Regions from separate parts of the Cribrihabitans pelagius genome, predicted to be linked through region 3. Evidence: riboswitches for the same ligand, from Rfam matches in the RefSeq annotation. Region 3 holds a riboswitch; each other region holds the start of a gene.

Region 1 (7,608 bases), on a different contig from region 3:
TGCCGCCATCAACCTCTCCGACAACCTCAAGCCCTGGAGTCTCATCGAAAAACGCCTGCGGCTGGTGGGCGAGGCGGGGCTGGCGATGGCCTTCTACAACCCGCGCTCCAAGTCGCGGCCGCATCAGTTTGCCCGCGCGCTGGAGATCCTGCGGGAGGCCTGCGGCGAAGACACCCTCATCACCTTTGCCCGCGACGTGACCAAGCCGGGGCAGGAGCTGCTGACCGTGCCCCTGCGCGACGCAACCCCCGAGATGGCGGACATGCGCACGGTGGTGATTGTCGGCAACCGCGACACCCGGCGGGTTGGCAACTACGTCTACACCCCCCGCTATGCGCAGGACGAGGCCTAGTCCGCGGGATGAGCGATCCAGTCCATAACCTCTGCCACGCTGGCCTTGACGGGCCGGGCGGGCACCTCTGGGCGGGCGATCATGATCACCGGCAGGCCGAGCGTGCGCGCGGCGGTCAGCTTGGCCGCGGCACCGGCGCCGCCTGCGTTCTTCGCCACGATGTGGGTGATGCGGTGGCGCTGCATGAGCGCGGTGTCGCCGGCCGCATCAAACGGGCCGCGGGCGATTTCCACCGCAGTACCGGGCAGCGGCAAGGGCGCCTCGGGCGCGTCCACCAGCCGCAAGAGGTAGTGGTGCTGCGGTTTCACGGCGAAGGCCGGGAGGTTCTGCTTGCCGATCGCGAGGAACACCCGCGCCGGGGTGTCCGGCAGGGCATCGGCCGCCTCCGTAACGCTGTCCACATGCAGCCAGTCATCGCCCTCGCCCGCCTGCCAGGCCGGGCGTTCGAAGGCGCAGAGCGGCACCCCCGCCAGCTCGCAGGCGTAGGCCGCGTTGGCGCTCATCTGCGCGGCGAAAGGGTGGGTCGCGTCGACCACATGGGTGATTCCCCCGGCCTGGATGTAAGCCGCAAGCCCCTCCGCCCCGCCGAAGCCGCCCACCCGGGTCGGCAGCGGCTGGCTGACGGGCTGCGCGGTGCGGCCCGCGTAGGAGAACACCGCGTCGAGGCCGGATTCCGCGAGGGCGCCCGCCAGCCGCGAAGCTTCGGTGGTGCCGCCCAGAAGCAGGATGCGTGTCATGTCTGAATGTCCTTCCAAGCCCTGGCTCACGATCATCGGTCTTGGCGAAAATGGACTGGAATCCTTGAGCGGCGCAAGCCGGAAGGCGCTGGCGGAGGCCGAGGTGATCTTTGGCGGGCCGAGGCATCTGGCGCTGGCGGAGGCGGGCAGCCGGGGCGCGCCCTGGCCGGTGCCCTTCTCGGTCGCGCCGGTGCTGGAGCTGCGCGGGGGCAAAGTGGTTGTGCTGGCCTCGGGCGATCCGTTTTGGCACGGCGCGGGCGGCTCGCTGGCGCGGCACTTGGAGGATGGCGAGTGGGTGTCGCACCCGGCGCCGCCGGCCTTCGCGCTGGCGGCGAACCTTTTGGGCTGGAAGCTGGAAGACGTGCTGTGCCTCGGGCTGCATGCGGCACCTTATGCGCGGTTGCGGGTTTTGCTCGGGGCCGGGACACGCGTAATTTGCACCATGCGCGACGGCGGCGCACCGGCGGAGCTGGCGGCGTGGCTCACGGCGCAGGGCTTTGGCGCTTCGCAGCTCACCGTGGCGGAATGCCTCGGCGGGCCGCGGCAGCGGGTGCGGGTGACCGGGGCGAAAGACTTCGATTTGCAGGACGTTCAGGCGCCTGTTGCCGTGGCCATCGAGGCCGCGGGCAGCAGGGGCCTGCCGCGCGCCTCGGGGCTTGCGGATGAACTGTTTTCCAGCGACGGGCAGATCACCAAGCGGCCTGTCCGCGCGCTGACGCTTTCGGCGCTGGCGCCGCGCGCGGGCGAGCTGTTGTGGGATATCGGCGGCGGCTCCGGCTCGGTCTCGGTCGAGTGGTGCCTGGCCGCGCCCGGCGCGCGGGCCATGACGTTTGAGCCGAGGGAAAGCCGGCTGGAGAACATCCGCGCCAATGCCGCGGCCTTCGGCATCGAGCACCGGATGACAGCGGTTCTGGGCAAGGCGCCGGAGGTGCTGGCGGGCCAGCCCCTGCCCGATTGCGTCTTCATCGGCGGCGGCGGCAGCCAAGCCTTGCTGGACCACCTGTGGGAGGTGCTGCCCGCAGGTGCGCGGATCGTGGCAAACGGCGTGACGCTGGAGACCGAGACCCTGCTGATGCAGGCCCACGCGGCGCGCGGCGGGCATCTGTTGAAGGTGGAGATTGCCGAGGCCGGGCCATTGGGCACAATGCGCGGCTGGGAGCGGGCGCGGCCGGTCATTCAGTGGAGCGTCACGCGATGAAGGTGGCAGGCATCGGGTTTCGCGCCTCTGCCACCGCGGCGGATTTGCAGGCGGCGCTGGCGCTGACCGGAGCGCGGGTGGATGCGCTGGCCTCGGTCGCGGAGAAAGCCGCAGCACCTGCCATGCTGGCGTTTGCAGACGCGGCCGGCCTGCCGGTGATCGCGCTGGAAGAACACGAAATTGCCGGGGAGCGGACGCTGACCTGCTCGCCCCGGATCAAGGCGCGGTTCGGCACCGGATCGCTGGCCGAAGCGGCGGCGCTGGCAGGCGCGCGCCATGGGGCGCCGGGCAGCACTTCGCGCCTTCTCGCCCCCCGAGTTGTCACCGCGGATGGGCTTGCCACCGCGGCCATAGCAGAAAGACTTGAGCCATGACCGTTCACTTCATTGGCGCCGGACCGGGCGCTGCCGACCTTCTGACCCTGCGCGGGCGCGACATCATCGCGTCCTGCCCGGTGTGCCTTTATGCAGGCTCGCTGGTGCCGGAGGAAATCCTGAGCCACTGCCCGGCGGACGCGAAGGTGGTGAACACTGCCGCGATGGATCTCGATGCCATCGTGGCGGAAATCAAGGCGGCGCATGAAGCGGGTCAGGATGTGGCGCGGCTGCACTCCGGCGATCTGTCGGTGTGGTCGGCAATGGGCGAGCAGATCCGGCGGCTGAAGGCGGAGAGCATCCCGGTGTCCGTCACCCCCGGCGTGCCATCGTTTGCGGCCGCCGCCGCGGCGCTGGGGACCGAGCTGACGCTGCCTGGCCTTGGCCAGTCCGTGGTGCTGACACGGACGCCGGGGCGCGCGTCCTCGATGCCCGAAGGCGAAACGCTGGAGAACTTCGCGCGGACCGGCGCGACGCTGGCGATCCACCTGTCGATCGGCAACCTGGATCACGTGGTGGAGAGCCTGACGCCCCACTATGGCGGCGACTGCCCGGTGGCCGTGGTCTACCGCGCCAGCTGGCCGGACCAGCAGATCATCCGGGCCACGCTTGCGACGCTGAAGGCCTCGCTGGACGAGAAGATCTCCCGCACCGCGCTGATCCTGGTGGGGCCGGTTCTGAAGGGCGAAGGCTTTGACGAGAGCTGTCTTTATTCCACCGAATACGACCGCCGCTACCGCCCGCAAAGCGCGGACAGCCCGTGGTCGAGCTGGAGCCACGGGGATGACTGAGGCGATGACTGGACCGATGACTATGCCCCCTCCCGGACTGATGATCTCGGCGCCCTCCTCGAGCACCGGCAAGACCACGGTGATGCTGGGCCTGTTGCGGGCCTTGGCGGAGGACGGTCTGACCGTGCAGCCTTACAAGAGCGGGCCGGACTATATTGACCCCGCCTTCCACCTGGCTGCGGCGGGGCGGCCGTCCTTCAACCTCGACACCTGGGCGATGGACGGCAAGCTGCTGGACGCGGTCGCGGGCCAGGCGTCAGGGGCGGAGATTTGCGTCGGCGAGGGCTCGATGGGGCTCTACGACGGGGTGGCGACGCGCGGGCAATCGGGCTTCGGCTCCTCGGCCGAGACGGCGAAGCGCATGGGCTGGCCGGTGGTGCTGGTGGTCGACGTCGGCGGCCAGGCGCAGTCGGCGGCGGCCACGGCGCTGGGATTCAGGGCCTATGATCCGGAACTGCCCTTTGCCGGGGTGATCCTGAACCGCGTTGCCAGCCCGCGCCACGAGCGTCTGACCCGGCTGGGCATGGAGAAGGCGGGCATCAGGGTTCTGGGCTCCCTGCCCCGGCGCGGCGATCTGACTTTGCCGGAGCGGCATCTGGGCCTGATCCAGGCGGTTGAGCATCCCGATCTGGAAGCCGCCATTGCAGGCTATGCCGCCTTCCTGCGCGAGCATGTCGATCTGGAGGCGATCAAGGCTGCGGCGCTGGCCGGCCAGGCGCCCGCCCCGGCCAGCCTGCCCGCGCCGCCGGCCCAGCGGATTGCGCTTGCACGGGATGCGGCATTTTCCTTCACCTACCCGCACCTGCTGGAAGGCTGGCGCGCGGCGGGCGCGGAGATCCTGCCGTTTTCGCCCCTTGCCGACGAGGCGCCCGCGCAGGACGCCGATCTGGTCTGGCTGCCCGGCGGCTACCCGGAGCTGCATGGCGGTACGCTGGCGGCGGCGGAAACCTTCCGCGCGGGCCTGCGCAGGCACGCGGAAACCAGGCCGGTGCATGGCGAATGCGGCGGCTACATGGCGCTGGGCGAGGCGCTGATCGACAAGGCGGGCAACCGCCACCGGATGGCGGGGCTATTGGGGCTGGTGACCTCCTACGAGAAGCGCAAGTTCCATCTCGGCTACCGCCGTGCGGTGCTGCAATCGGCGATGCCGGGCTTTGCCGCGGGCCAAGCCTTGCGCGGGCATGAGTTCCACTATTCCACCATCCTGGACGAACCCGACGCGCCGCTCGCGCAGGTGATGGACGCCGACGGCAGGCCGGTGCCCGAGACCGGCTCGGTCAAGGGGCATGTCACCGGCACCTTCTTCCACCTCATCACCGGAGAGCGGACATGAGCGGTTTTGTCAGCTTCGTCTCCTCCGGCCCGGGCGATCCGGAGCTGTTGACCATCAAGGCGGTGAAGCGGCTGGAGACGGCGGACGCGGTGCTGTTCGATGATCTGTCTTCGGGGCCGATCCTGTCCCATGCCCGTCCGGATGCCGATCTGGTCGGCGTCGGCAAGCGCGCCGGCCGCCCCTCGCCCAGGCAGGACCACGTGAGCCAGCTCCTGGTGGAATACGCATCATCGGGTGCGCATGTGGTGCGGCTGAAATCCGGTGACTCGGGCGTCTTCGGGCGGCTGGAGGAGGAGATCACCGCCCTGCGCGCGGCCGGAATCGGTTTTGAGATCGTGCCCGGTGTGACCGCGGCCTCGGCGGCGGCGGCGGCGGCGAACATCCCGCTCACCCGGCGGATGACGGCACGGCGGCTGCAGTTCATCACCGGCCATGACGTGACCGGCGGGCTCCCGGACAACCTGAACCTCGCGGCGCTGGCGGATCCGGAGGCGACCACCGTGGTCTACATGGGCAAGCGCACCTTCGCAGCCCTGGCGGAGAAGCTGATGCAGGCCGGGCTGCCGCCGGAAACCCGCGCGCTGCTGGCGCTGGGTGTCTCGACGCCTGCGCAGTCGCTGCATTGCCACACGGTGGGCGAGCTGCCGCAGGTGCTGCGCAAGATGGAGACCGGCGCGCCGGTGCTGATCCTCTACGGGCCGCTGGCCGGCAGCGATCTGCCCGCTGCGCCTGCAAACCCGCCACCAGGCGCATGAGCACACCCGCGATCACCCTCTGCCGCACCTGCCGGGACGCCGACCCGCAGCTGCCGGATCAGCTCGCGGCGGCCTTGCAGGACGCCGGGCTGAGGGCGGAACTGGCGCAGGCGGACTGCATGTCCGGCTGCCGCCGTCCGCAAACGCTGGCGGTGCGGCAGAGCGGCAAGACCGCCTATCTGTTTGGCGAGATCACTGCCGCCGACCTGCCGGACCTGATGACCTTCCTGCAGATGTATGGCGCGAGTCCCGACGGCAATTTCGCCGATGCGCGCCCGCTCGGGGCGTTGCGCTTCAAGGCGCTGGCCCGAATTCCGGCGCAAAACAGCTGAGCCCGCGCATGCGGCGGGCGGAACAAAATTCCCGCACGGAATTTTGGCCGGAAAATCTCCATTTTCCGGTTCCCTGCCGCGAAGCTTGCGCAACAGGACGGTTTCAGCCTTGACCGGAGCGGCCCGCGCCGGGCACAACAAAGCGATACGGTGTCCAGTGGTGCCAAGCGCCAGGACTGAAACGGGAATGAGGAACGGCGGACCAAATCGCGGCGCCGAAGCTTCAACCGCCCCCGCGACTGTGAGCGGCGAGCGGCCGTCCAATGCCACTGGCGCAAGCCGGGAAGGAGGACAGCCGCAGCGACCCGCGAGTCAGGAGACCGGCCGTGTCGGAACAGAAAACTTGTGCCGTCGGGTGTGACGGCTAGGAGGAAAGACATGACGACGAAAACGCATCTGGCATCTGCCGCCGGCACCAGCCTGATTCCGGCCCTGTTTGCCGTGGTCCTGGGACTGGGCATTGTCACGCTGACCGGCCACGTGCAGGCCTCTGCCCTGCATGACGCGGCGCATGACGTGCGCCACGCCACCGGCTTCCCCTGCCACTAGGGCCATGTTCAGCCGCATTCTGACCAGCGGGTTGTTCGCTGGCGCTGCAGCAGGGTTGATTACCGCCCTGCTGCAGCTCGTTTTCGTGCAGCCGGTGCTGCTGCATGCGGAGCTCTACGAATCCGGTGAGCTGGTGCATTTCGGCGGTGCCGCGATCTCGGCGCATCCCGAGCTGCCCGGCATCGACGTGATGCGCGACGGGCTGAGCATCATCTTCACCATGCTGACCTACACCGGCTATGCGCTGGTGATGGTGGCGCTGATGTCGCTGGCCGAGCGCCAGGGCCATGCCGTCACCGCGCGCACCGGGCTGTTGTGGGGGCTCGCGGGATTCATCACCTTCCACTTCGCGCCCGGCCTGTCGCTGGCGCCCGAGGTGCCGGGAGTGGCGGCGGCCGATGTCGGCCTGCGCCAGGTCTGGTGGACGCTGACGGTCGCGGCGGCGGGGGTTGCCATGTGGCTCATTGCCTTTGGCGGCGGGCTGACCGCCTATCTGATCGCCGCGCTGCTGCTGCTCGCACCGCATGTGGCGGGCGCGCCCGAGCCCGAGAGCTTCTCCGGCCCGGTGCCGACCGAAATCGGCGCGCTGTTCGCCGCCCGCGCCTTTGGCGTGGGGATGGCGGCCTGGGTGCTCTTGGGCACCTTCGCAGGCCACTTCTGGCAAGCCGAAGGCAAACGCGAAGCGGCCGCGGCCTGACCCGCAGCACTTCCCGCCCCGCCGGTGCAGACCGGCGGGGCGCTCTTTTGACGAGGATAAGAAGATGTCCCGCTCTCTTGCTCTTTTTGCCATCGGGCTGGTCTTCGGCGGCGGCGCGGGCTTTGTGACTGCGGCCGGGAATGGCGTGACCTTCGACGGCCACGACCACGGCAGCGCGGCGCTTCACGGCGGCGGCCATGCGGAAATGGCAGGCCACGCCCATGAGGCGGTGCTGGACCTTCCCGCGGGCAGCGATGCGCCCCGGGTTGCGCTCAAACTGCTGAAGGACCCGATGTCCGGATGGAACCTGCAGGTCACGCCGGAGAACTTCCGCTTTGCCCCGCAGAATGCCTCCGCCGCGGATGTGCCCGGCGAGGGTCATGCGCATGTCTATGTGAACGGCGGAAAGATCGCCCGGCTCTATGCCGAGTGGCTGCATATCCCCTCCCTGCCCGCGGGCGGAGCCGAAGTGACGGTCTCGCTCAACTCC
Region 2 (7,608 bases), on a different contig from region 3:
GCCGTGTCAGCGGCGGTCAGATAAGAGCGGTAGAAGCTGACCAGCACCAGCGGTTTGTCCTGCACGGCCAGATCAGCCAGCACGCCGCGCTCGGGGTCGTAGAAGCCGAACTGCGGCACCGTTTTCAGCCCGGTGACCGGGCCCGCATAAAGCCCCGCCGCCAGCGCCAGCTGCGCCAGGGCGGCCTGTGCAGCCACCGCTCCGCCCGCATCGCACAAGCTTTGCAGCCGGCGCAGGGTGGATACGGGCAGGGTGGAGAGCGCGTCCAGCCGTGCGTCCTCGCGCCCGTCGGCGGGCAGGATCGCCAGCGCAATGCCCTTGCGCCGGGCAAGGTCCTGGAGCGTTGCAAGCCCGTAGGGCCAGTAGCTTTCGCCGCCGATCAGGCGGACCAGGATGCCCTTGGCGCCCTCCAGCGTCTGTTCCGCGTAGACATCGACCGACAGCGGGTGTTTCAGCGCAACAAGGTTTGCAAGGCGCAGCGAGGGCAGCTTGCCCGCGGCGCGGTGCCAGCCCGCCGCAAAGGCGCCGAGGTCGCTGTCGGAGAAGGACAGCACCACGAGGTCGGCAGGGCTCTGGGCGAGGTCCTGCGGCGTGTCGGTCTCGTCAAGGCCGTGGCTTTCGCGGAATACGACGTGCATGGGTCAGGCCTTTCGCGAACGCTGCTTCGAAGCGCGGAGGACAGTCCCCCGCCCGGGGCCGGGGACTGTCCGGCCCAGGGGCCGGACAAAACAGAAGCTACCATCGCCCCACGCCCGCAAGGACTTACGCCCCCAGCTCGGCGCGGATGGCCTGTTCGTCGATGTCGTCATGCTCGGCGATGACCACCAGCTGGGTCTTGCGCGCTTGCGCCCCCCAGGGTTTGTCATATTGCGCGCGCAGACGCTCGCCCACGGCCTGAACCAGCATCCGCATCGGTTTTCCTTCCACTGCCACATAGCCCTTCACGCGCAGGATGTTTCGCTCGCGGGCGAGTTTCACGATGGCATTCTGCAGCGCCTGCGGGTCGGAGACTTCGCCCATTTCGACCACGATGCTCTCAAAATCGTCATGCTCGTGATCGTGGTGGCCGTCGTGATGGCTGGGTCGCGCGTCGAGATCGTCTTCGGCAGCGGCGCCCAGCCCGAGGATGATGCGCGGGTCGATCACGCCTTCGCTCATCGGCAGGATCGGCAGCTTGCGCGGTGCCTCGGCCTCGATCACGGCACGGGCCTTCTCCACCCCTGCGTCGCCGGCCAGATCGGCTTTGGACAGCAGCACGATGTCGGCGCAGGAGATCTGATCCTCGAACACCTCGGAAAGCGGGGTTTCGTGGTCGATGCTGTCATCCGCCTCGCGCTGGGCCTGCACCGCGTCCAGATCGGGGGCGAATTGGCCCTTGGCGACCGCCTCGGCATCGGCCAGCGCGATCACCCCGTCGACGGTGATGCGGGAGCGGATCGCGGGCCAGTCGAAGGCTTTCAGCAGCGGCTTGGGCAGCGCCAGGCCCGAAGTTTCGATCACGATGTGATCGGGCGCTTCGGGCAGCGCCATCAGCTGTTCGATGGTGGGGATGAAATCATCGGCCACGGTGCAGCAGATGCAGCCGTTGGCGAGCTCCATGATGTTTTCCGCCGGGCAGTTTTCATCGGCGCAGGATTTCAGGATGTCGCCGTCGACACCGGCGGTGCCGAACTCGTTCACCACCACGGCCAGGCGCTTGCCCTGCGGGTTCTGCATCAGGTGGCGGATCAGGGTGGTTTTCCCCGCGCCCAGAAAGCCGGTGATGACGGTGACGGGGATCTTGTTGAGATCGCTCATGGTTACTCCTCGGACGGGAAGGCGGCCGGCGGGATGCGGGCAACGGATTGTTTGCGGAAGGCGGCGGGGCGTTCGCGCCAGGGCACGAGCCCGTCGGCGGTGGCGGCATAGGCGGCAGCGCCGTCGAGGATCTCGCCCACGTGCTGGTCGGGGTCCATGTCGCCGTAGATGTAGCTCCAGCGGTCTTCGCCGCCGGTCAGCGCCACCGAACAGCCGCGCTTGCAGGCCGAAAGGCAGCTGACGCCGCGCAAGGTGACGCCCTCGGGCATGCCTGCTTCCTTCAGTGCTGCCAGCAGGATGCTGCCGGGGCGCGGCGCCTCGGGGTCGGTGCCTTCGCGGCGGCAGGTGAGGCAGACAGTCAGCGTCACGGGTCCTTGCGGTCCCTGTGGTTCCTGGGGGCTGGCGGGGCTTGCCGCCTGGTCTTCAGCCATCTCATGCGTCTCCTGTCGCGGCAGGCAGGCGGGGACGGCCAGAAAGGGGCGTGTGCGTGCAGGCCCCTCAACCGGTCGCGGCGCACCCCGTCCGCCCGTTGAAATCACTCTGCTGGCAGGTCTCCCGGCTTGCGGATCCCAGAGCCATCTGGCCCTGACGGTCATCCTGCCTTCCCGGCGCGCCCGATAGCGCAGCCAGTGGCATGGCAACCTCTCCGGTCACGGTCGCGGGGGCGGCTGTGCTTGAGCCCTCTCCCAAGCTACAGGAGGCGGGCCTTCACATTCCCTCTTCGCCTGCGTTTGCAGGAACCAGCAAAACCCCCTTGCGCTATCGCGGGCTTCTTTGTCAAGACATGGGTCAAACAGCAGGAGAGCCCGCCCGTGAGTGAAAAGTCTGAAACCGGCATCTCGGAAGAGGAAGCCGCCCGCCACGCATCGAAGATGGCCAAGAAAAAGGCCGCCCGCGACCGGATGATGAAGACGAAGGAAGGCGAGAAGGGGCTGATCATCGTCCATACCGGGCCGGGCAAGGGCAAGTCCTCGTCCGGATTCGGGATGATCATGCGCTGCATTGCCCACAAGATGCCCTGCGCCGTGGTGCAGTTCATCAAGGGCGCCTGGGCCACCGGCGAGCGCACGCTAATCGAGGAGAACTTCGGCGATCTCTGCCAGTTCTACGCGATGGGCGAGGGGTTCACCTGGGAGACCCAGGACAAGGCCCGCGATATCGCCGCGGCGCAGAAGGGCTGGGAGAAGGCCAAGGAGATGATCCTGGACGAGAAGAACACGATGGTGCTGCTCGACGAGATCAACATCGCGCTGCGCTATGAGTACCTGGATCCCGCGGAGGTGCTGGAGTTCCTGGTGGAGCGTAAACCGCCGATGACCCATGTGGTTCTGACCGGGCGCAACGCCAAGGAGGAGCTGATCGAGATCGCAGATCTGGTGACCGAGATGGGCCAGGTGAAGCACCCGTTCCGCGCAGGCGTGAAAGCGCAGAAAGGCGTGGAGTTCTGAAGCGTCTGCCGCGGCGGAAGGCGAGGGTCTGCTGCGCAAATCGCGGGCTTGAGGCTTTGCGCTTTGCTTTGCAAATCGCGGGGGGCGGGGGCGGCCCAACGCTTCTGGAGGTGCCGTGAGGCGCCTGCCGGAAGGGGCGGGAGCCCTCCCCGTTCCTGCGGAGCTTTGGGTCAAAAATGCTGCCTTGTTGTTTCGCGCGCGAAACATCGGGTCAGGCGGGCTGATACTTTTTGCGGGCGTTGCCGGGCGCGCGGGCGCGGATATCTGGCGTGAGCGCAACGGGGGCGGGTGATGTTCCGGTCTGACGGTTCGCCAACGGGCGGCAGGCGGATCGGCAAGGCCCGGCTTCGCCGAAAGGGCGGAAGTGAGTGCCAAGCCTCGGCCAAATCGCCGCCGCGTGGGGGCGCAGCGGCGGTGCGCGGCGGCCTTCGGCCTTGTTCCGCGCCGAGGAAATGGTGGTGAGAGGCGGATGCCTCCGGCGGGAGTATTTGGGGCAAGATGACAGGGCCGGGTGCGGCTGCCGCGTGGGGGGGCGGCGGCGATGCGCGCCGGCCTGCGGCCTTGTTCGGCGCGGGCCGGTACTCAATGCCGGGCCCGCCCTTGAGGAGGGCGTTTTGGCGGGGCGAAAGCGCCGCGCGCCCGACGCTAAACCGGGGGCGTGCGCCCGCGATACGCTGCAGGCACTTCGCACCCGCGCGGAGCCGCGCGCGCCTTTCGCCTTAAGCGGCCAGCTGCGCCGCCTTGCCCTCAACATAGGCATCCACCGCCGCGCGCTGTGCCTCATCCAGCCGCAACCCGAGCTTGGTGCGGCGCCACAGATAGTCTTCGCCGCTGCGCACCCATTCCTTCTGCACCGCCCAATCCAGCTCGCGGGCAGTGATGGTGGCGCCGAAGTCCCGGCCCAGGTCGGCAGCCGCGCTTGCCTCGCCAAGGACCTGCCAAGCCTCGGTGCCATAGGCGCGGATCATCCGGCCGGCCCAATAGGGGGACAGGAAGGGGTAGTCGGCGGCGAGTTTCCGGGTCAGCGCCTCCACCTCGGCCACCGCGAAATCGCCGCCGGGGAGCGCAACGCCCGCGGTCCAGTCACCGGAGAGTTGGGGGAAGACCTCGCCGATCTTGGCCAGGGCCGCCTCCGACAGTTTGCGGTAGGTGGTGATCTTGCCGCCGAAGACATTCAGCAGCGGCGCCTGCGCCTGGTCCAGGGTGAGCACGTATTCGCGCGTCGCCGCGGTGGCGGAGCTGGCGCCGTCGTCATAAAGCGGGCGCACGCCGGAGTAGGTCCAGAGGATATCCTCGCGCTTGACCGGCTGTTTGAAATATCCGGATGCAAAATCAACCAGATACTGCTGTTCCTCCGGTGTGCACTCGGGGGCGGTCTCCGGGTCCGGGTGGTCGGCGTCGGTGGTGCCGATGAGCGTGAAATCGGTCTCGTAGGGAATCGCGAAGATGATCCGCCCGTCGGTGCCCTGGAAGAAATAGCAGCGGCCGTGGTCGAAGAGCCTGGGCACAACGATGTGGCTGCCGCGCACCAGGCGGACGTTCTCGCGGCTGTTCTGGCCGAGCTTCTGGCGCAGCACGTCGGCAACCCAGGGGCCGCCCGCGTTGACCAGCATCTTCGCGCGCCGCTCATAAGTCTCGCCGGTGGCGCGGTTCTTCAGGCGGATGACCCAGTGGCCGGCCTTGCGCTCGGCGCCGGTGACCTCGGTGCGGGTCAGGATCTCGGCGCCGCGGGCCTCGGCGTCGCGGGCGTTCAGCACCACCAGGCGGGCGTCCTCGATCCAGCAGTCGGAATATTCGAAGGCGGTCTGGAACTTGTCCTGCAAAGGCGCGCCTGCGGGATCACTGCGCAGGTCCAGCTTGGCGGTGCCGGGCAGGATGCCGCGTTTGCCGAGGCTGTCATAAAGGAACAGCCCGAGTCGGATCAGCCAGGCCGGGCGGCGGCCCTTCATCCACGGCATGAAGGTGGTGAGCAGCTTGGAGGTTGGCGTGTCGCTGTCAAACCGCATGTCCTTGTGGAAGGGCAGCACGAAGCGCATCGGCCAGGAGATGTGCGGCATCGCCTTGAGGAGCACCTCGCGTTCGATCAGCGCTTCGCGGACCAGACGGAACTCGAAATACTCAAGATAGCGCAACCCGCCGTGGAACAGCTTGGTGGAGGCCGAGGAGGTGGCGGAGGCGAGGTCGTTCATCTCGGCCAGGCTCACCGTGAGGCCGCGGCCGGCGGCGTCGCGGGCGATGCCGCAACCGTTGATGCCGCCGCCGATGATGAAGAGATCGGTGAGTTGGGAGTCGTCAGGCATTTTCGCTGCTTTCGTTTTGACCCGTCGTGCCGGGGGCGGCGGTTTCGGGAGAGGCGGTAAGGATTCGCGTGCCGGCGGCGCGGGCGGCTGCGGCAAACTCCTGCGGGGCGGGGCGGTCGGTGATCACCACGTCGAGATCGGCGACGTCGCAGATACGCACGGGGGCGGAGCGGGTGAACTTGCTGCCGTCGCAGACCAGCACCTTCTGGCGGGCGTTCTTCAGGATCGCGCGGGCGACGGAAACCTCGCGGGCGTCATGGTCCAGCACGGCGCCGTCGGCATCGAGGGCAGAGGCGCCGATGACCGCAAAGTCGACCTTGTAACGGGAGATGAACTCCACCGCGTCCTCGCCCACGATGGCGCCGTCGCTTTGCCGGACGGTGCCGCCTACGAGGATCAGCTCTTGCGGCTGGCCGCCAAGCATCATGTTGATAATGTTGATATTGTTGGAGATCACCGTAAGTCCGCGATGGCCGGAGAGGGCGCGGGCGACCTGTTCGGTGGAAGTGCCGATGTTGAGCGTGAGCGAGCAGTTGTCGGGGATCAGCTCGGCCGCGGCCTGGGCCATTGCCTGTTTCGCGGCGGCGTTCAGCTTGCGGCGGTCGGCGTAACCCTGGCTCGCGGCGGAGGAAAGCCGCACGGCGCCGCCATGCACCCGCGAAAGCGCGCCGCGGGCGGAGAGGTCGCGCAGGTCGGCGCGCACGGTCTGCAGCGAGACGCCGAAGCGGTGCGCAAGCTCCTCCACCTCGACCCGGTCGTGCTGGTTCAGGAGCGTGATGATTTCGTTTTGGCGGCGTGAAGCGTCCATTTGCTTTCCTTTAGCTGCGATTTATTAGCGTATCACGCTCGGAATGTCACGCGGCGTTTTCGTTTGTGCTGTCAGGCGGCATTTATGGATCGCCCGCGCGGGACAAGGCCGAGAGGCCGCCGCGCATCGCCGGCGCGTCCCCACGCGGCGGCGATTTGGTTGCTGCTTGGCGGTCCCTCGAAAAGGTGTACGGGGTTGGCAGGGATAAACTGCCAGTCAGCTCTGTTCGGATCGCCCCCGCGTGCGCCGGCGATGGGCGGCTTGTTGCTCGGGGTCTCAGACGAGCGGGATCAGGTGGTTGTCCCACGCCAGGGCGGTGCGGTGCAGCAGGCGGGGGCCTGCGTGTGTGATCTCAAACAAGGCGCCGGTGCCGGTGCTGGCGGTGAAACCTGCGTTGGCCGGGCCGGGGGCGAGGCCGCAGACGTCGGCCATGCGGTGCTCGGCGAGCAGCTCTCCGCCTGCGCAATCCATCACCTGCAGAACGCCGCCGCGGGGAGAGGTGACAGCCACCCGGGTGCCGTCAGGGGAGAAGGCGATGGAGCCGCCGTAGCCCTGGAGGTTCAGCACCCGCGGGTCGCCATCCGCCATCAGCCGCGGCGGGGTGCCGGGGCGGTGCAGGCCGGCGATGGGCACAAGCTCGCCTGCACCGCCTTGCCATTGCATCGCAAAGCCCACGGTTCCGTCGGCGCGCATGGCGAGGTGGCGGATCGAGTTCTGGTGCAGGGCGGCGGGGAGCTCCATCTGCGCGTCCAGCGTGCCGCCGGAGCTGAGGTAGCTGAGGTTCGGGCGCATGGTGGCGAGGTTCAGCTTGGCGCGGCCGCTGCCGGGGTGGGTCCTGATGCCGCCGTTGGCCACCACCAGCCCCGGCGCGTCGCGGCGCAGCAGGATGTCATGCGGGCCGGTTCCGCCGGAGGCAAAGGCGCCGATGCGGCGGTAGCCTTTGCGCGTGTCCCAGACGCCGATCCTGCCGCGGGAAGTCTCGTAGGCGTTCTCGGTGGTGTAAAGAAAACGGCCATCGGCGGAGAAGGTGCCGTGGCCGAAAAAGTGATGGCCCGCAGGCGGCTCCAGCCGGGCGAGGGCGGCGCCACTGCGGCAGTCGATCACATTGGCAAAGCGGCCCGGGCGGCGGGCGAAGGCGACGGCTTCCGGGCGCGCAGGGTGGGCGGCGGCGGCGTGGCCGCGGGCGGGCAGCGGGGGGCGGAACAGCGCCCGGCCGTCGCGGGTGAGGCCTGCAAGCAGGAAGCGGCCCTGTTCG
Region 3 (7,608 bases):
CGGGACGCAGCGCCGCCTCCGCCCCGGTGAGCTGCCAGCGGCCGTCTGCGTGGCGCAGCTGCAGATCGATCAGCCCCAGGTGCGAGCCATGCGCGCCCGGCATTACCACCGGCTTGTTATAAGGCTTATCGTGGGGCCGGGCCGGGTCCGGCAGGGTCAGGTGGGTGTGGCCTGCGACAATGGCGTCGATCGCGGCGATCTGCGTCAGCGGGCCCAGTGCGTTTTCCGCCGCATCCTCGCCGCCGGGGCTGCCTGCGCCGGTATGGGCCAGCGCCAGCACCAGATCGCAGCCGTCGCGCCTCAGCCGCGCCGCCGCGGCCTGCGCGGCTGCCAGGATGCCCTCCGCCGCAAGCCGGCCCTGCAGCACTTCGGCAGCCCAGGCCAGCGTCTGCGGCGGCAGCACCGACAGCACACCGATCCGTACCGGCGGCAGGCCGGGATGGCCGGGCAGCGTCTTTTCCAGCACCGTGGCCGGCACGAAGGGCAGCCGTTCGGCCGGGTCGGCGGCGGTGAGGTTGGAGCAGACGGCAGGGCAGCGCATCGCGCCGAGCGCGGCAGCCAGCGGTTCCAGCCCGGCGTCGAAATCGTGGTTGCCGAGGCCGATCACGTCATAGCCCATGACATCAAAGGCACGTGCGAGCGGATGCGGGCGGCCGCGCACCGGCGCGGTATCGCCGAGGGGTGCCCCGTGCAGCGCGTCGCCATTGTCGGCAAGCAGGCAAGCGCCGCCGCGCGCCTGCGCTTCGGCCCGTGCCTCTGCCACCAGGCTCGCCACCCGCGACAGGCCGGTGACGGGATCGGGCCGTTCGGCGTAATAGTCCCAGCTCAGCAGGTGGCAATGCAGATCCGTTGTCGCAAGCACCCGCAGCAAGCCGGGCTGCGCGGCCCCGGTCTTTCCCGCCTGTGTCACCATCTTTCGATTGCAGTCAGCACGGCCCGCCCTGTTCATCTTTTGCCGGCGCTTTGCGCGCCCTGTTTCTTGCCGGCGCTGCTCCACGCCCTGTTATTCCGCTCCCATTTGGATCAGCGTTTGCAGGAATTGCAAACCCGCCGTCGCGGCCGCGTTAACTTTTTTCAGCAAGCCAAACCGGCAACTGAGGCGCGGCGGCTTCAAATCAACGAAAATCAGCGCAAAAACGCCTGGCGGCCTGTGGCCCTGCGGCGACAGGCCGCGGCGCGTCGGCCGGGGCTTCTGGCCTTTGCCGCGGGCGGCAGGCAGGGTGGCGATCTTGGACCAAAGGCAGCGCCCCGTGCGGACCGGAGCAACAGGCAGGAGCAGCGATGAAACGCGCGGAACTGGTGACATTCGGCGGCGGCGGCTTGCAGCGCAGCGCGCATCTGCGCGGCGACGCGGCGGCACTGGACGCGGCCTGGCGGCACCCGGAGGCGGCAGTGCTGCTGGTGTGGCGCGGCCAGCCGCTGATCTGTCCGCCCGCCCCCGGCGGCGGCAGTGCCGTGCTGGCCTGGACCGCCCCCGGCCACCCGCTGGCAGAGGCCGCCCGCGCCGAGGCGCTGTTCCTTGGCCACACGCCCGAAGGTGCGCCGCGCTTTGCCTGCATGCTCAGCGGCTGGCAGCCGGAGGCGGCCGCGGAGGACACACCCGGCAGCTTCGGCCCGCAGCACCCGGATCTGCCGCAGGGCCAGGTCTTTGCCGATCTGCGCCAAGTGATGGCGCTGCTGCCTGCCCTGGACGCCGAGATCGCGGCCACCGCCAAGGCGCTCCTGTCCTGGCACCGCAGCCACCGCTTCTGCGCCGCTTGCGGCGCGCCCAGCCGGGTGGTTCAGGCGGGCTGGCAGCGGCTTTGCCCGGTCTGCGGGACACCGCATTTTCCGCGCACCGATCCGGTGGTGATCATGCTCATCACCCATGGCGATGACGTGCTGGTGGGGCGCTCGCCCGGCTGGCCCGAGGGCGTCTATTCGCTGCTGGCGGGCTTTGTCGAGCCAGGCGAGACGCTGGAGGCGGCGGTGCGACGGGAAACCTTCGAGGAATGCGGCGTCGAAGTCGGCGCGGTCAGCTACTTGTCGAGCCAGCCGTGGCCCTTCCCGATGTCGCTGATGTTCGGCTGCGCCGGGGAGGCGCTTGGTCAGGCGCTCACCATCGACCGCACCGAAATCGAGGATGCGCGCTGGGTTCCGCGGCAGGAGATGATGGATGTATTTGCGGGCTCGCACCAGGAGATGAAGCCCGCGCGTGAGGGCGCCATTGCGCATTTCCTTATCAAGAACTGGCTTGCGGATACGCTGGACTAGCGCGCATATTCGGTCCAGGCAGCAGAACACAGGCAGATTTCAGGCGGGCATTCATGAAGTTTCTCAGCAAGGAAGATATCGAAGCACCGATTTCCAGGGTCTTCGAGGCGATTGCCGATTTTGAACACCTGGAGCGGGCCGCGGTCCGGCGCGGGCTTGAGGTGGAGCGCACCGGCGACATCGCTGCCCCGGATGCGGGGCTGGCCTGGGATCTGCGCTTCCAGCTCCGCGGCAAGCCGCGCGATATCCGCTTGGTGCTTAAGGAGTATGAACCGGTGACCGGACTGGCGCTGACTGGCAGCGGCAGCGGCGTCGAGGGCACCATGCAGGTTGCGCTGACCGCCCTGTCGCCGCGCAGCACCCGGATGGCGGTGGAGCTGAAACTGTCCGCCAGCACCCTGCCCGGCCGGCTGATGCTGCAATCGCTGAAACTGGCGCGCGGCAAGCTGGAAAGCCGATTCAAGCAGCGCCTGTCCGACTATGCCAAGCTGACCGAAGAGCGGCTGAACCGCACAGTCTGAACCGCACCGCCTGAAACGCGGTTGCGGCAGGAAAACGGGGGCCTGGTCTGAAATCCCGCCGCCGGGCGGTCAGAGCGGCGCAACCAGCTCCGGCCAGAGCGCCGCGTTGCGGCGGGCAAAGGCACCGAGGTGGCCCGCCGCCTTCAGCCCGTAATCGGACGGCCTCAGCACCCTTCGTCGCTGCGGCACCGCGCCGAAGACCTCGGCCAGGCGCCAGGCGCTCACCGGCGGGATCACGTCATCGTCGCTCAGCGCGATCACGTCCACCGGCACGCCCGAGCGCGCCCAGGCCGGGCGCGGCAGGCTGTTTCCGGTTTCCGGCAGGTAGCTTCCCGGCGTGGTGCACCAGCGCCGCCACTGCCAGTAGACCCCGGCCGGCAGGTCGGCCCCGAACCCCACCGCGCGCCCGGGGAGGAACCCGGCCAGCCGCACCGCCACGGGCACATGCCCGAACCAGAAGGCCAGCGCCAGCGCGCGGTAGGGCCAGGGATGATCGTGGTGATGCACCAAGCCGCCCGCAACCACGATCATGCGGGCGACGTCTTCGAGGCCATCCTGCAGGGGCATCAGCATCGCCCCCAAAGAATGGCCAATCACCCACAGCGGCACGCCCGCATAGTGCCGCCGCATCTCGGCCCGGGCGGCCGGCTGATCCGCCAGCGCCCAATCGGCCATTGTTGCATTCGAGCGGCGCGGGTGGCCCTGCGCCGACTCGGCAAAGTCCCGGTAGTCATAGGTGAGGCACGCCAGCTGCTGCTCAGCGGCCAGCCAGCGCGCGAAATGCCGGTAGAAGCTCTGCGGCACACCGGTCGCGCCATTGAGCACCACCGCCGCCCGCGCAGGCCCCTCGGGACGGAACAGCCTTCCGGCCAGCCTCGCATTGCCCGACGCGAACCGCACGGGCTCTTCCCGGACCGCGGCGGATTTGGCTGATGTGTCGTCCAGCATGGCAAGACCTCTCCTAGACCAACTGGTCTAATTCCACCACTGGACCATCCGGTCTAGACCTGTCAAGCTTGCGCCATGCGTGACGCGACGACACCTTCCCCCGCAGTTTCTTCCGCCACCCCCGCTCAGGCCGCCAGCGATCCGGCCGGCGGTGCTCCGCCGCGGCCCACGCGGGAGCGCCTGATCCTGGCCGCTGCGGTGCTGTTCCGCGACAAAGGCTACAGCGGCGTCGGCCTCTCCGAGGTGCTGGCCGCGGCGGAGGCGCCCAAGGGCTCGCTCTACCACCACTTCCCGAACGGCAAATCCGACCTCGCGATGGCGGCGGCAACTTGGGCCTCGGACCAGATCCTGCGGCTGATCGCGGTCTCCTTCGAGCCTGCCGCCAGCTTCCGTGAGGGCGCGGTGACGGTCTGCCACAAGCTTGCGAAGCTTTTCGATACCTCCGGCAAATGGGCGGGCTGCCCGGTCTCGGCCACGCTGTTCGAGGGGCCGGACAACGCGCAGCTGCACCAGCACGCGGCGGAGCTGTTCGAGGGCTGGATCGGCGAGACCGCCGCCCACGCCCGCCGTCTGGGAATGAGTGAGTCTGAGGCGCGCGCGGCGGCGGAGAACTTCTATATCCTGCTGCAGGGCGGCTGGCAGCTGGCACGGGTGCGCCGCTCGTCGGACGTGATCCGCGCCCTGCCCGCGCAGCTGGCGCTGCCGCAAACGGCGCCGCAGGCCCCGCAGCCGCAGAAAACCGATTGACGCGGCGGCGGGAGAGCCGCTACCGCTTGGGGTGACGGTTTCCCGCGGCACGCGTTCTGCTGCCCGGGGTGAAAAGGGAACACGGTGCGGCCCGGCTTTGCAGCCTGGCCAATGCCGCGACTGCCCCCGCAACTGTGAGCGGCGAGCAACCCCGAAGATCACCACTGGCCCGCGGCCCTGCCGCGCCGGGAAGGATCGGGGACGCTTTGACCCGCGAGTCAGGAGACCTGCCGTCACACGTGAAACTCGAAACCGGCGGGGTGTCCGGGCGGGTCCGGATGGCCGCGGTGCTCACGGGCGCAGATCATTTGGAACCGGTCCCGGCAGCTGCCCCGCCAAGCGCGGAGGGCGCTGATGATCTGGACGGACAAGACACATTTCTACGCCGCAACAACCTGCCTGCACCTGGGCAGGCCCTGCCCGGCGGCGGAGCAGATGGTGGCCAAGCTGGCCGAGGCGATGACAAGGGCCAAGCCGCTGACACAGGCGGATTTTTCGATTTCCGGCAGCACCGCGCTGGAAGGCTGCGCCAAGGGTTGCCCGGCGCGCTTTGCGGCCAGCCACGAAGGCATTAGGGTGTTCTGCGGCGCCGATGAGGACGCCGATCCCGCAGAGCTCGACCGCTATGCCGATGCGATGTTCCGGCGCGGCGGCAGCGCCTTCACCGCGGCACAGGGCGGCAGCTGCCGTCCTTGCGCGCTGGTCGAGGCGCTGCCCAAGCCCGCAGAGGCGCGGGACGCCGAGCGGATGATGGCGCTCTGAGCGGCACGGCCGCGTTTTGCAGCCCCGGCCCGGCTCAGCCCTGGCCGGGCGCCTGCTCTCCTGCCCAATAGGGCGCGCAGGCCCAGTCCATCTGCGCCTGGGTTTCCACCGCGCAGGGGCGCACCGCGCGCAGGCGGGCCAGCGCCTTGGCCGGGGGCTCGCCGCATTCCACCAGCAGCCGCAGCACCGCCATGCCCGAGCGGCCGCAGCCGCCGCGGCAATGCACCAGCACCCGGCCGCCGCCCCTGAGCGCATGGCGCGCGGCGGCGCTGGCGGCGGGCCATTTCGCCGCCACCGCGGGCGGCGGAGCCTGGAAATCCGGCACCGGCAGATGCACCCAGCGGCAAGCGAGGCTCTGGATGTCGGCGCCCAGCAGCTGGCCGCCGACGCTTGCATTTTCTGCGTCAGTGGTGAGCGAAATCACCAATCCCGGCTGCCACCCGCCGATATCGGCCAGGTCGCCGCGGTAATCGCCGCCTGCCCCGGGCAGCGGGCACAGCGCCAGGATGCCGCGCGCGACTGGCAGCGCGTGAATCGCCAGCCCCTCCGCACCGGCCTCCTTCATTGGCTCCCGCTGTACTGGCTCCTGCTGGCCCGGCCCTGCCGCGCCGGGATTATCCCTGGACATGATGGCACTCTCCCGCTGCCGCCGCCCCTTCGCACCGTCCGCCCCGTGACCGGGACCCGACTTTGGCAGCCTAGCCGCGAAAGCGCCGCCCTCCCAAGCCTTTTGGCACAACTGGTTGGCACGGCGCGCCCCGCGGCTCCCTGCGGCCCCGGCCCCGCGCCCCTTCTGCGGTGGACGAAGCCGCCCCGCTTCCTTACCTTGCCCGCAACGCGGCGCTGCCGCCTCCCCGAATCCGGCACGAGAGACCATGAGCGACACACCCAGCGCCGCCCCCGGCGGCACCGGCGGCGAAACCGGCCAATCCCCCTATCAGGTTCTGGCCCGCAAATACCGCCCCGAGACCTTTGCCGACCTGGTCGGCCAGGACGCGATGGTGCGCACGCTGAAGAACGCCTTTGCCGCCGACCGCATCGCCCAGGCCTTCATCATGACCGGCATCCGCGGCACCGGGAAAACCACCACCGCGCGGATCATCGCCAAGGGCATGAACTGCATTGGCGAGGATGGCACCGGCGGCCCCACCACCGAGCCCTGCGGCAAATGCGAGCATTGCGTGGCGATCATGGAAGGCCGCCACGTCGATGTGATGGAGATGGACGCGGCCTCGCGCACCGGCGTGAACGACATCCGCGAGATCATCGATTCGGTGCAGTACCGGGCGGCCTCGGCGCGATACAAGATCTACATCATTGACGAGGTCCACATGCTGTCGACCTCCGCCTTCAACGCGCTGTTGAAGACGCTGGAAGAACCGCCGGCGCATGTGAAGTTCATCTTCGCCACCACCGAGATCCGCAAGGTGCCGGTCACCGTGCTGTCGCGCTGCCAGCGCTTCGATCTGCGCCGGATCGAGCCGGAGGTGATGATTGCCCTCCTGCGCCGGATTGCCGCTGCCGAGCGCGCTGAGATCGCCGATGACGCGCTGGCGCTGATCACCCGCGCCGCCGAAGGTTCGGCCCGCGATGCGACCTCGCTCTTGGATCAGGCGATCTCCCACGGTGCCGGGGAAACCACGGCCGAGCAGGTCCGCGCCATGCTCGGCCTTGCCGACCGCGGCCGGGTGCTGGACCTGATGGACATGATCCTGAAGGGCGACGCGGCGGGGGCGCTGACCGAGCTTTCCGGCCAATATGCCGAGGGCGCCGATCCGCTGGCGGTGCTGCGCGACCTCGCCGAGATCACCCATTGGGTCTCGGTCGTGAAAATCACCCCCGAAGCCGCAGAGGACCCCACCGTCAGCCCCGACGAGCGCGCCCGCGGCCAGACAATGGCCCAGAACCTGCCGATGCGGGTGCTCACCCGCATGTGGCAGATGCTCCTGAAGGCGCTGGAGGAAGTGGCCGCCGCGCCGAATTCCATTATGGCCGCGGAGATGGCAGTGATCCGGCTCACCCATGTCGCCGACCTGCCCTCCCCCGAGGAGCTGATCCGCAAGCTGCAGGACACGACCCCGCCGCCTCCGAATGGCGGTCCGGGCGGAAATGGCGGGATGCCCGTGCAGAGCATGGGCGCGCCTGCGGCGGGCGGGGGCGGCGGAGCCTCGGCCCCGCCGCAGGGCGCGCCCATGGGGGCCGCACCGGGCCAGACCAGAGCATCCGCAGGCGGCGCGGGCCAGGCGGCGGCGCTGGCGCCCCGCGCGAGTTCGGCCCTCGCGCGATACCCGTCATTTGAGCATGTGGTCGAGCTGATCCGCAGCAACCGCGACGTGAAGCTGCTGGTGGAGGTGGAAACCGGTGTGCGGCTGGTCTC
Region 4 (7,608 bases), on a different contig from region 3:
CGCTTCAGGTCATAATCCTGGCCCTCCGCGGCGTCCTTGTGGACAAGCCATTTGGTGGTGACTTCGGTTTCGGTGGCGCTGATCGGAGTGACCCGGAACACCAGCGAGTGATCCGGCAGGAAGTGGTTCCAGGTGGTCGGGTAGTGGAACTTCAAAAGCGTGCCGGCATCGGCGAAGGGCACCCGGCCCAGCGGCTTGGCAGCCGCGGGTTTGCCGTCCATCGTGTAGCTCTCGGCGCCTTCGTTCAGCGGCATCCGGGCAAGCCGGTACTGGCCGCGCGCGTCGATGCGGAACTGCGCGGGGCAGCCTGCTGCCTCGATCCGGTCGAAGTGCCTTTGCAGATGCGGCGGGGTGTCGCCGCCTTCGATGCCGGTGACCGAAGGATCCTCGGGGAAACTGCGGCAGAGCGCGGGGTGGTTGCCGCCGCAGTGATAGCACTCGCGGTTGTTCTCCCAGACCAGCTTCCAGTTGCCGTTCTCGACGATGGTGCTTTCATGGGCGATTTTGGCATTGCTCAGGTCATGCGGCTCCAGATAGGGGCGGGCAAGATCGGCAAAGGCATCGAAGTCGGGGGCCTCGTCAGCAAGGCAGACGTAGATCAGCCCGGCCAGATCCCGGCAATGCACCGGCTTCAGCCCGTGTTTGGAGGCGTCGAAATCCGGGCCCATGTCGCGCGCCCACAACAGCTTGCCGTCAAGCTCGTAGGTCCATTGGTGATAGGGGCAGACAAGTTTGGGCGAACTGCCCTTCTTGGCCTTGCACACGACCGAGCCGCGATGGCGGCAGGCATTGTGGAAGGCGCGCACCTCGCCGTCGCTGCCGCGCACGATGATGATGTTGTAAGCGCCGACCTGGTGGGTGACGTAATTGCCGCCTTTCGGGATCTCGCAGGCGGGGATGGCAAACAGCCACTCGCGGTAGAAGATCTGGCGCAGGTCCAGATCATAGACGCCGGGATCGGTGTAGAACGCCTGTTCGAGGGAATAATTCTGCTGCCGCGCCATCAGCTTGGCCAGGATTTCACTGTCCTGAAGCATCTGTTTGTCTCCTTGGCCGCATCCCCGCGGCCCTGTTGGCTGGGTGCGGGCATGAGCCGGGAGAGGCCGCGGGCACGCGCCCGCAACCGCCCCGCCGCCGCCCGCGGTTGACGTTTTCTGGCAAGGCTGGTTTCCGGACTTGCCCGGCGCCGCTTGCGGCGGGCATGGCACCTTCCCGAAGCGCGCGCTTCAGTGGCGATCTGCCATGCCTTGCCCGGGTTCACCGTTGCGGGGGCAGTGCCGGAGTTTCACCAGCTTCCCAATTCTCCGCCCCGAAGGACGGCACCTTGCTGCGGCGGAAATTGCCCTTTTTCCGCGGCCTTTACGGCGACAAATCCGACCCGCGGAAACCGGAAAGAGACATGCGGGTTCCGCGTCCCGGAGCCGGTTCAGGCGGCGGGATATCAAACCGGCAATCTGCCCTCTGTTTGCGGCAAAGCCCTGAGGACCAGCAGCTTTCCAGCGCGGAGCCCTCCGAATCGCTGCCCGGGCCGAAGGCGGGCTGCCCCCCTGCGCACAGACACGTTTTCCGGGTATGCTTGGCGGCACGAGGCGGCAGCGGTTGAGGGAGTATCAGATGACGACCGGCCATGTTTTCATTGCCACCAGCCTGGACGGCTACGTGGCCCGACAGGACCATTCGCTCGATTGGCTGACCCGGCAGCCAGGCATCAGCGAGGAGGAGAGCGGCTTTGCCGCCTTCATGGACAGCGTCGACGGCCTTGTCATGGGGACGGGGTCTTTCCGCAAAGTGCTCGGGTTTGGCCAGTGGCCCTATTCAAAGCCGGTTATCGTCCTGAGCAGCAGCCTGACCAGCGGGGACATTCCCGGGCATTTGCAGGGCAAGGTCCAGCTGAGCCGCGCGTCTCCCGCCGGCCTCATGCAAGAGCTGCAGCAGGAGGGCTGGAGACGCGCCTATATCGACGGCGGAAGGCTGGTGCAGTCTTTCCTGCGCCAAGGTCTGATCGCCGATCTGACCATCACCACCGTACCGGTGCTGATTGGCAGCGGCATTTCCTTGTTCGGGCCTCTCGGCAGCGACATCGGGCTGGAGCTGAAGGCTTCGCGCAGGCTTGGCACCGGAATGGTTCAGAACACCTACCGGATCGTCTGACCGGGACGCCGCCCCGTGGGACGGCGTCCCGCGGTCACTTCGACTTCCAGCTGTCCAGCCAGCGCCTGAACCGGCCGCCGCGTTCGGAGATCGCATCGCCCGCGGCGTAGAAACTGTCCTCCACCTGCTCCACCATCGGGTCGATCCGGGCGCGGCGGAAACGGCGCCAGCGCGCATATATCGCCCAGAACAGCGCCGCCAGCAGCACCAGGATGATGATCGTCACCCAGTTGGTGGGCTTGTCATCAGGCCCGGCCACCGTCTTGATCGAGACCGCGTTGGGGAAGGCCGAGAGGAACTCGTTACGCCAGCCGTAATGCATCACCGCGACCCATTCGGGGTTTGCCTTGTTGGAGATCGCATCATTGGCGTCGGTGTAGAGGTTGGCGGTGTCGAACTTGAAGTAGGGCGGCCAGTTCCAGCCGGTGTCCTCGTTGCGGTAGACTATTGCGCGGCCGTTGGGACGCACCGCCTGGATGAACTGCACGTCGCGGTTCTGCAGCTCCACCGACTGGTCGTCGGGAGTGGACCAGAAAATCCGGGTCCAGTCGTTCAGCTCCTGGCGCTCCTCGTAGGTGTTGACGATGCGCACCACGTCATATTGCGGCAGCGTGTAATGCAGGAAGGCGCCGATCAGCAGCCAGATCAGGATCAGGACGCCCCATTTGATGTATCGCATCGGCAGCACCTCACATGAAGTTGATGACGTAGACCAGGAGCCCGATCGCCCCCAGCGGAATAATGTAGACCAGCAGGATCAGGCGGCGCCGGAACGAGCGGTCGTATTGTTGCAGCCCCCGCTGGATGAAGGCCGCGCGGTCGCCGGTCAAGCCCTTCCGTTTCCAGTGGCGCTTGAGCTTGGCGCGCCGCACCTCGCGGGAGTAGAGCGAGACCGCACCGTAGATCACGGTAAGCCCCACCGCGAGGAGCAGCACCAGCCGCAGAAAGCCGAACATTCAGCGCCCCCGCTCGCGTTTCACAGCACCCCAGGGGCCGACCCGGTCCACCAGCCGTTCGGAGCGGGCGCTTGGCGCCCGCGGGCCCCAGGGCGGCGCGGGGGTCTTGCCCTCCATGTCCGGCTCATGGCCGAAAAGCGCGGCCCGGGCGCCTGCCTTGTCGACCGCGTATTCGCGGGCGAGGAACTCGGCCGCGTAGGTCTTCTTGGCCTCGGGCCAGGTGCTGTAGAGGTGGTAGAAGGCGTGCTTGTGGCAGATGAAGAGCTGGCGGAAGTCGCGCGGCGCGAGCTCGGCCAGCAGCATGTTCACCAGCTCCGCCTCTGGCGTGTCACTTGCGCGCAGGGCATAGAAGAACGCCGGGTGGCTCGGCCGCATGCTGGGGCGCGGGCCGCCGTCCTCGGCCCAGCGCAGAAGCGCGGCAAGCCCTTCGTATTCCGCAGGCAGGTCCTGCGCATGGCGCGCGACGAGCCGCCGCAAGCCGCTGCGCGGCAGGTCCGAGAGGTCAACCCCCTGCTCCGCCAGCGCGCTCACCGCGATGAAGTCCATCTTCTGCCGCAAGACCGCCGCCCCGTCGATGCCGCGCGCCTGCGCCACCGGCTCGGCCAGGCGGTTGAGCTTGAGGAACTCGGCGATCTGCTGGCGGTCCTCCAGCGTGAAAACATGTTTCAGCGGCAGCTTGCCCTCGGGCCGCTCCCCGCTCGCGATCAGCGCCGGATGCGCCAGCCCTGGAAACAGGTAGAGCCCGCCGAAATGCGCGGTCCAGAAGTTCTGCTGCTCAAAGACCTCTTGGCCAAGGCGCACCGGGTTGCGGGTGACATCGCCGGATTTCTCTGCCGTTTCAATCATCTCGGCAATCAGCGCATCGTCGAACCAGCCGTCTTCCTCACTCTTGAAGCGCTCCACCAGCTCCGCCAGCTTGTCCGCGTGCTTGAGGGTGCCGCGGGTGGTGTCGGCCTCGATCCGCACCTGGCGGATGTCGAAGAGCTTGGCGGGGCTGGAGACCTCGAAGACCGAGTTCACCATCTCCCCCGCCACCGCATCCGTCGCGGTGAGGGCAAAAAGCTGGCGCTCGTTCGCCGCGATGAAGCGGCGCAGGATGTCGCGGCTGGTGGAGAACTGCGCATTGAGCAGCGGGCAGCGCTGCTGCTCGGTCGACAGCAGGATGAACTGCCGGTTCACGCCCGCATGGTTGAGGTAGAAGATATCGTTGAGTTCATCCCCCACCTCGGGCGAGTAGCCGGAGATATCGACGTGGAAATCGCTGAGCGCGGTGGTCTTGCCGGTCAGATGCATCAGCGCGCGGTTATAGCGCTCCACCAGCGCGGGCGAGGCGACGTGGAAGAGATTGCCGAACATCAGGCCGCGGTGGATGAGGCGTTTCATTTTGGAGGCTTTCTGAGAAAGATTGGCGCCAGTCCGTCTTCTCTTGATCCAACAAACTTAGGCGGTATCCAGTAGGTTCTTTTCCGGGCCGCTCTACTCTTTTGTTTTTCGAAGATTAGCTCGCGGACGAAGCTTGCATGTGTACTGCTTAGCCAATTTGTAGCTGAAACGTTCCAGTTCATCCAACTTTCAAATTGAGCAGCACGCTCGTCTTTTGTTGGCAACGACGCACCCCGCCTATTCAAACGACCAATGAACATCACCTCTTCACCCATTGGGTAGAAGGAGTTCCCGCTCATCTCATGAATGTACATATTACAGTTTGCGTTATATGACACGAACTTAAGGTTCTTTTTCGCCGCCGTGAGCGAGTAGTGACTTGTTGCCTCGTTCCGAATATCCCTTACTATCGGGTATATCCTTTCGTCTCGAAGCGTGACAAAACTTTCCAGAGCTCTGTTAGCCAGCTTAAGAAGTTCTTTATCGCGGGTAACTTTTTTCTTACCGCCAAGATTGAGAAAATCCTCAATCTCAAAAAGCTTTGCGCTCCACGCTCTAAGCAGTAAAAAACGTTGGATAGATGTCGCGCAGTCAATCGCCGCCTCGCCTATCAGCTTGTGCGCATTGAATATATACAATCGGCTTAGAGCGTTCACCTCACTAACAGCGAAACTTAAGACTGCAATTGCGGCCTGCTGATCCTCAGGCAACGTTTGCATGAGTCTCCAGCTGATAGGATACTCCCAAAAGTGTTCTAGCGCCTTGTCACTCACCCCTTCCCCTCCAGATACCGCCGCTTCGCCTCTTCCTGCCGCCCGAAATCGCGCACCATGGCCTCGATCGCGGCCTCGTCGGATTTCTCGGCATAGCGGAACTCGCTGTCGGCGTAGCGGTTGATCTCCTGGATCACCATCTCCGCCGTCACCGGGCGGCGCAGCTCGGCGATCATGGCGCATTTCTCCTCGTAGCCCTTGAACAGGAACAGCTCCGGCTTCCCCATCCACTCGTCCGGCAGCTCGAAATCCATCGCGCGGACCTTCACCGCATCGGTAATGTTCTTGATCGCGCGGCCGGTGAAGCGCGGGTCCGCGGCCTGGATCGCCTTCAGATAGGTGCCGAGCTTGGCAAGGCTGTCGAGCGCGCCCACCTGCTCCTGCACCCGGCTGAAGACCTCCATCAACGCAGGCTCCTGCGGGCGGTTGTGCGCGGCAAAAGAGCGGGCGACGGCGCGCTGGATCTCCTGCGCGCTGTAAAGGTCGTGGTTGCCCAAGGGGATCTCGTGGCCCTTCCCCATCAGCAGCGTCAGGATGTCGATATAATCCTCGCGCGTCTGCGGCCCGTCGACCAGGAAGCGCGCGCCGGCCCGCTGGCGCAAGGCGTCGTCGACGTTCTCGGGGTAGTTCGAGAACATCCCGAAGGTGCAGTTGCCGCGCACCACGGTGTTCGCGCCGGCAAAGGCCTCCATGAACACCGCCGTCACCTCCTGCTGGCCCGCGCTGGACTGCCGGTCGCCGCGCTTGCCCGCGATCTGGTCGATGTCGTCGATGGTGCCGAAGCCGATCACGCCCGGATCCAGCACATTCTGAATGAAGCTCTTGGCGTTCTGGCCGGACTTTCCCTGGTAGCTGTCGATATTGTCGATGCCGAAGTTCTGGTAGCGGAAGGCGTAGCCCGCGGTCTGGCAGTAGTCGTGGATGAGACCGGCCATCATCTGGATCAGCGTGGTCTTGCCTGTGCCCGGCTTGCCGTCGCCCATGAAGGTGAAGATGAAACCGCCCATCTCGGCAAAGGGGTTCAGGCGGCGGTCGAAATCATAGGCCATCAGCATCTTCGCAAGCCGCATCGCCTGGTATTTGGCGATATGGTTGCCGACGACCTCATGCGGTTTCTTGAACGCCATGGTGAGGGTGGCGGATTTCGTCTTTGACGCGGGCTCGAAACCGCGCAGCGTCAGGTCGTCCGCCTCCACCCGCCAGGCGGCAGCGGTGAAGGCGCCGAGGCGCGGGGCGTTCTGCGCGCGCAAAGCCGCCTTCTCCATCAACTGCTCGGCATAAGCGGCAGTGGCGGCGATCAGATGCGCGTCATCCTGGCCATACTGCGCCAGCTTCTGGTCCAGCTCCCAAAGCGCGCCATGCAGGGCGAGCGGGGCGTTTTCGCTCAGAAGCTCCTCCGCCTCCCCCACCTCCGCCTGCGCCTCGCTGCCGTGCGGGGCCAGCAGGAAGGCCGCGGAATTGGCAAAGACATGCACGGCAATCAGCGCCTCTGCCGCCAAGAGCTCGGTGAACTCGCCCTTGCGCGCGGCGTCGAGCGAGCCTGCCAGATTTGCCCGCTTCAGATCCGCGAGGCCGGACGCTTCGGCATAAGCCTCCGCCATCGCCAAGGAGACCGCCAGCGCCCGGCGCAAGGCGTGCTGCAAGGTCGCCTGCAAAGGCGAGGTCAGCGGGTCGCCGTCATCCGCAGCTTCGATGCGCGCAATCAGATGCACCCCCTCGGGCCGCGCGGTGGAGCGCGCCGCCAGCCCCGGCGTGGTGGAGCGGAAGCGCCGCCGCGTGCCGATCCCGGGCGAGCGCTCGCGCGCCTGCGGCTCCGCCACGGGTTTGGCGATGCGCGGGGTGTGGTCGAACCCCGCGAGCAGCGCCGCCGCCGCCGTGTAGTGCCCGCGGATGTCCTCCTCCCGCAGCTCCATCAGGTTGCCCGTCATGCTCATCTCAGCCTCTCCATCCGTCCGCCGGCCCGCCAGAGACAGGCCCGCCCTGTCATCTTGCCCAAAATACTCCCGCCGGAGGCTCCCGCACCCGGCAGTCAGCGCCGCGCTTAATATCTCAGCACCTGCCCCGCCTCGCTCACCACGTATTTCTGCACCCCGGCGAAGCCCGGCGGGTCCAGCTCGGCCAGCACCTGGAATGGCCGCTGCGGCAGGATGATGGCGCGCCGGGTGCGGGTGGCGCCGGTCTCCGCGCCGCGGCCGCCGAAGGGATCCAGCGCGAAGACCTCGCGCTCCACCGTGCCGAACCAGCCCGCGCGCTCTTCGCGCACGTCTTCGCTTTCCAGCGCCTCCAGCGTCCAGGCCAGCGCCCAGTCCTGACCCTCGGGCGCGTCTGCTTCGCCCAGCACCCGG

What was found. A riboswitch is a leader RNA that binds a small molecule or an ion and turns the genes downstream of it on or off. The one in region 3 is predicted to bind cobalamin.
Positions count from the first base shown of each region.
Region 1: another riboswitch for cobalamin. It lies ahead of ACOHX0_RS05475 (CbtB domain-containing protein); the one in region 3 lies ahead of ACOHX0_RS10165 (hypothetical protein).
Region 2: another riboswitch for cobalamin. It lies ahead of ACOHX0_RS05405 (DUF1636 family protein); the one in region 3 lies ahead of ACOHX0_RS10165 (hypothetical protein).
Region 4: another riboswitch for cobalamin. It lies ahead of ACOHX0_RS00875 (aromatic ring-hydroxylating oxygenase subunit alpha); the one in region 3 lies ahead of ACOHX0_RS10165 (hypothetical protein).

Region 1 covers NZ_JBMERR010000004.1:159,188-166,795, forward strand. The annotation lists gene cobJ (precorrin-3B C(17)-methyltransferase) at 1-352, shown strand, start outside; gene ACOHX0_RS05440 (cobalt-precorrin-6A reductase) at 349-1,089, opposite strand; gene cbiE (precorrin-6y C5,15-methyltransferase (decarboxylating) subunit CbiE) at 1,088-2,287, shown strand; gene ACOHX0_RS05450 (cobalamin biosynthesis protein) at 2,284-2,661, shown strand; gene cobM (precorrin-4 C(11)-methyltransferase) at 2,658-3,452, shown strand; gene ACOHX0_RS05460 (cobyrinic acid a,c-diamide synthase CobB) at 3,469-4,785, shown strand; gene cobA (uroporphyrinogen-III C-methyltransferase) at 4,782-5,540, shown strand; gene ACOHX0_RS05470 (DUF1636 family protein) at 5,537-5,872, shown strand; cobalamin riboswitch at 6,009-6,215, shown strand; gene ACOHX0_RS05475 (CbtB domain-containing protein) at 6,251-6,421, shown strand; gene ACOHX0_RS05480 (CbtA family protein) at 6,426-7,118, shown strand; gene ACOHX0_RS05485 (hypothetical protein) at 7,183-7,608, shown strand, end outside.
Region 2 covers NZ_JBMERR010000004.1:146,046-153,653, reverse strand. The annotation lists gene cobN (cobaltochelatase subunit CobN) at 1-638, opposite strand, end outside; gene cobW (cobalamin biosynthesis protein CobW) at 763-1,797, opposite strand; gene ACOHX0_RS05405 (DUF1636 family protein) at 1,800-2,228, opposite strand; cobalamin riboswitch at 2,326-2,557, opposite strand; gene cobO (cob(I)yrinic acid a,c-diamide adenosyltransferase) at 2,610-3,245, shown strand; gene glpD (glycerol-3-phosphate dehydrogenase) at 3,965-5,545, opposite strand; gene ACOHX0_RS05390 (DeoR/GlpR family DNA-binding transcription regulator) at 5,538-6,353, opposite strand; gene ACOHX0_RS05385 (DUF1513 domain-containing protein) at 6,630-7,608, opposite strand, start outside.
Region 3 covers NZ_JBMERR010000009.1:104,636-112,243, reverse strand. The annotation lists gene ACOHX0_RS10190 (5'-nucleotidase C-terminal domain-containing protein) at 1-913, opposite strand, end outside; gene nudC (NAD(+) diphosphatase) at 1,282-2,253, shown strand; gene ACOHX0_RS10180 (SRPBCC family protein) at 2,307-2,774, shown strand; gene ACOHX0_RS10175 (alpha/beta hydrolase family protein) at 2,844-3,722, opposite strand; gene ACOHX0_RS10170 (TetR/AcrR family transcriptional regulator) at 3,798-4,469, shown strand; cobalamin riboswitch at 4,488-4,718, shown strand; gene ACOHX0_RS10165 (hypothetical protein) at 4,824-5,231, shown strand; gene ACOHX0_RS10160 (protein-tyrosine phosphatase family protein) at 5,266-5,796, opposite strand; gene ACOHX0_RS10155 (DNA polymerase III subunit gamma/tau) at 6,107-7,608, shown strand, end outside.
Region 4 covers NZ_JBMERR010000001.1:184,724-192,331, reverse strand. The annotation lists gene ACOHX0_RS00875 (aromatic ring-hydroxylating oxygenase subunit alpha) at 1-1,037, opposite strand, end outside; cobalamin riboswitch at 1,145-1,342, opposite strand; gene ACOHX0_RS00870 (dihydrofolate reductase family protein) at 1,615-2,151, shown strand; gene ACOHX0_RS00865 (DUF1523 family protein) at 2,186-2,830, opposite strand; gene ACOHX0_RS00860 (hypothetical protein) at 2,841-3,107, opposite strand; gene ACOHX0_RS00855 (DUF6638 family protein) at 3,108-4,490, opposite strand; gene ACOHX0_RS00850 (hypothetical protein) at 4,487-5,263, opposite strand; gene ACOHX0_RS00845 (AAA family ATPase) at 5,260-7,197, opposite strand; gene ACOHX0_RS00840 (hypothetical protein) at 7,305-7,608, opposite strand, start outside.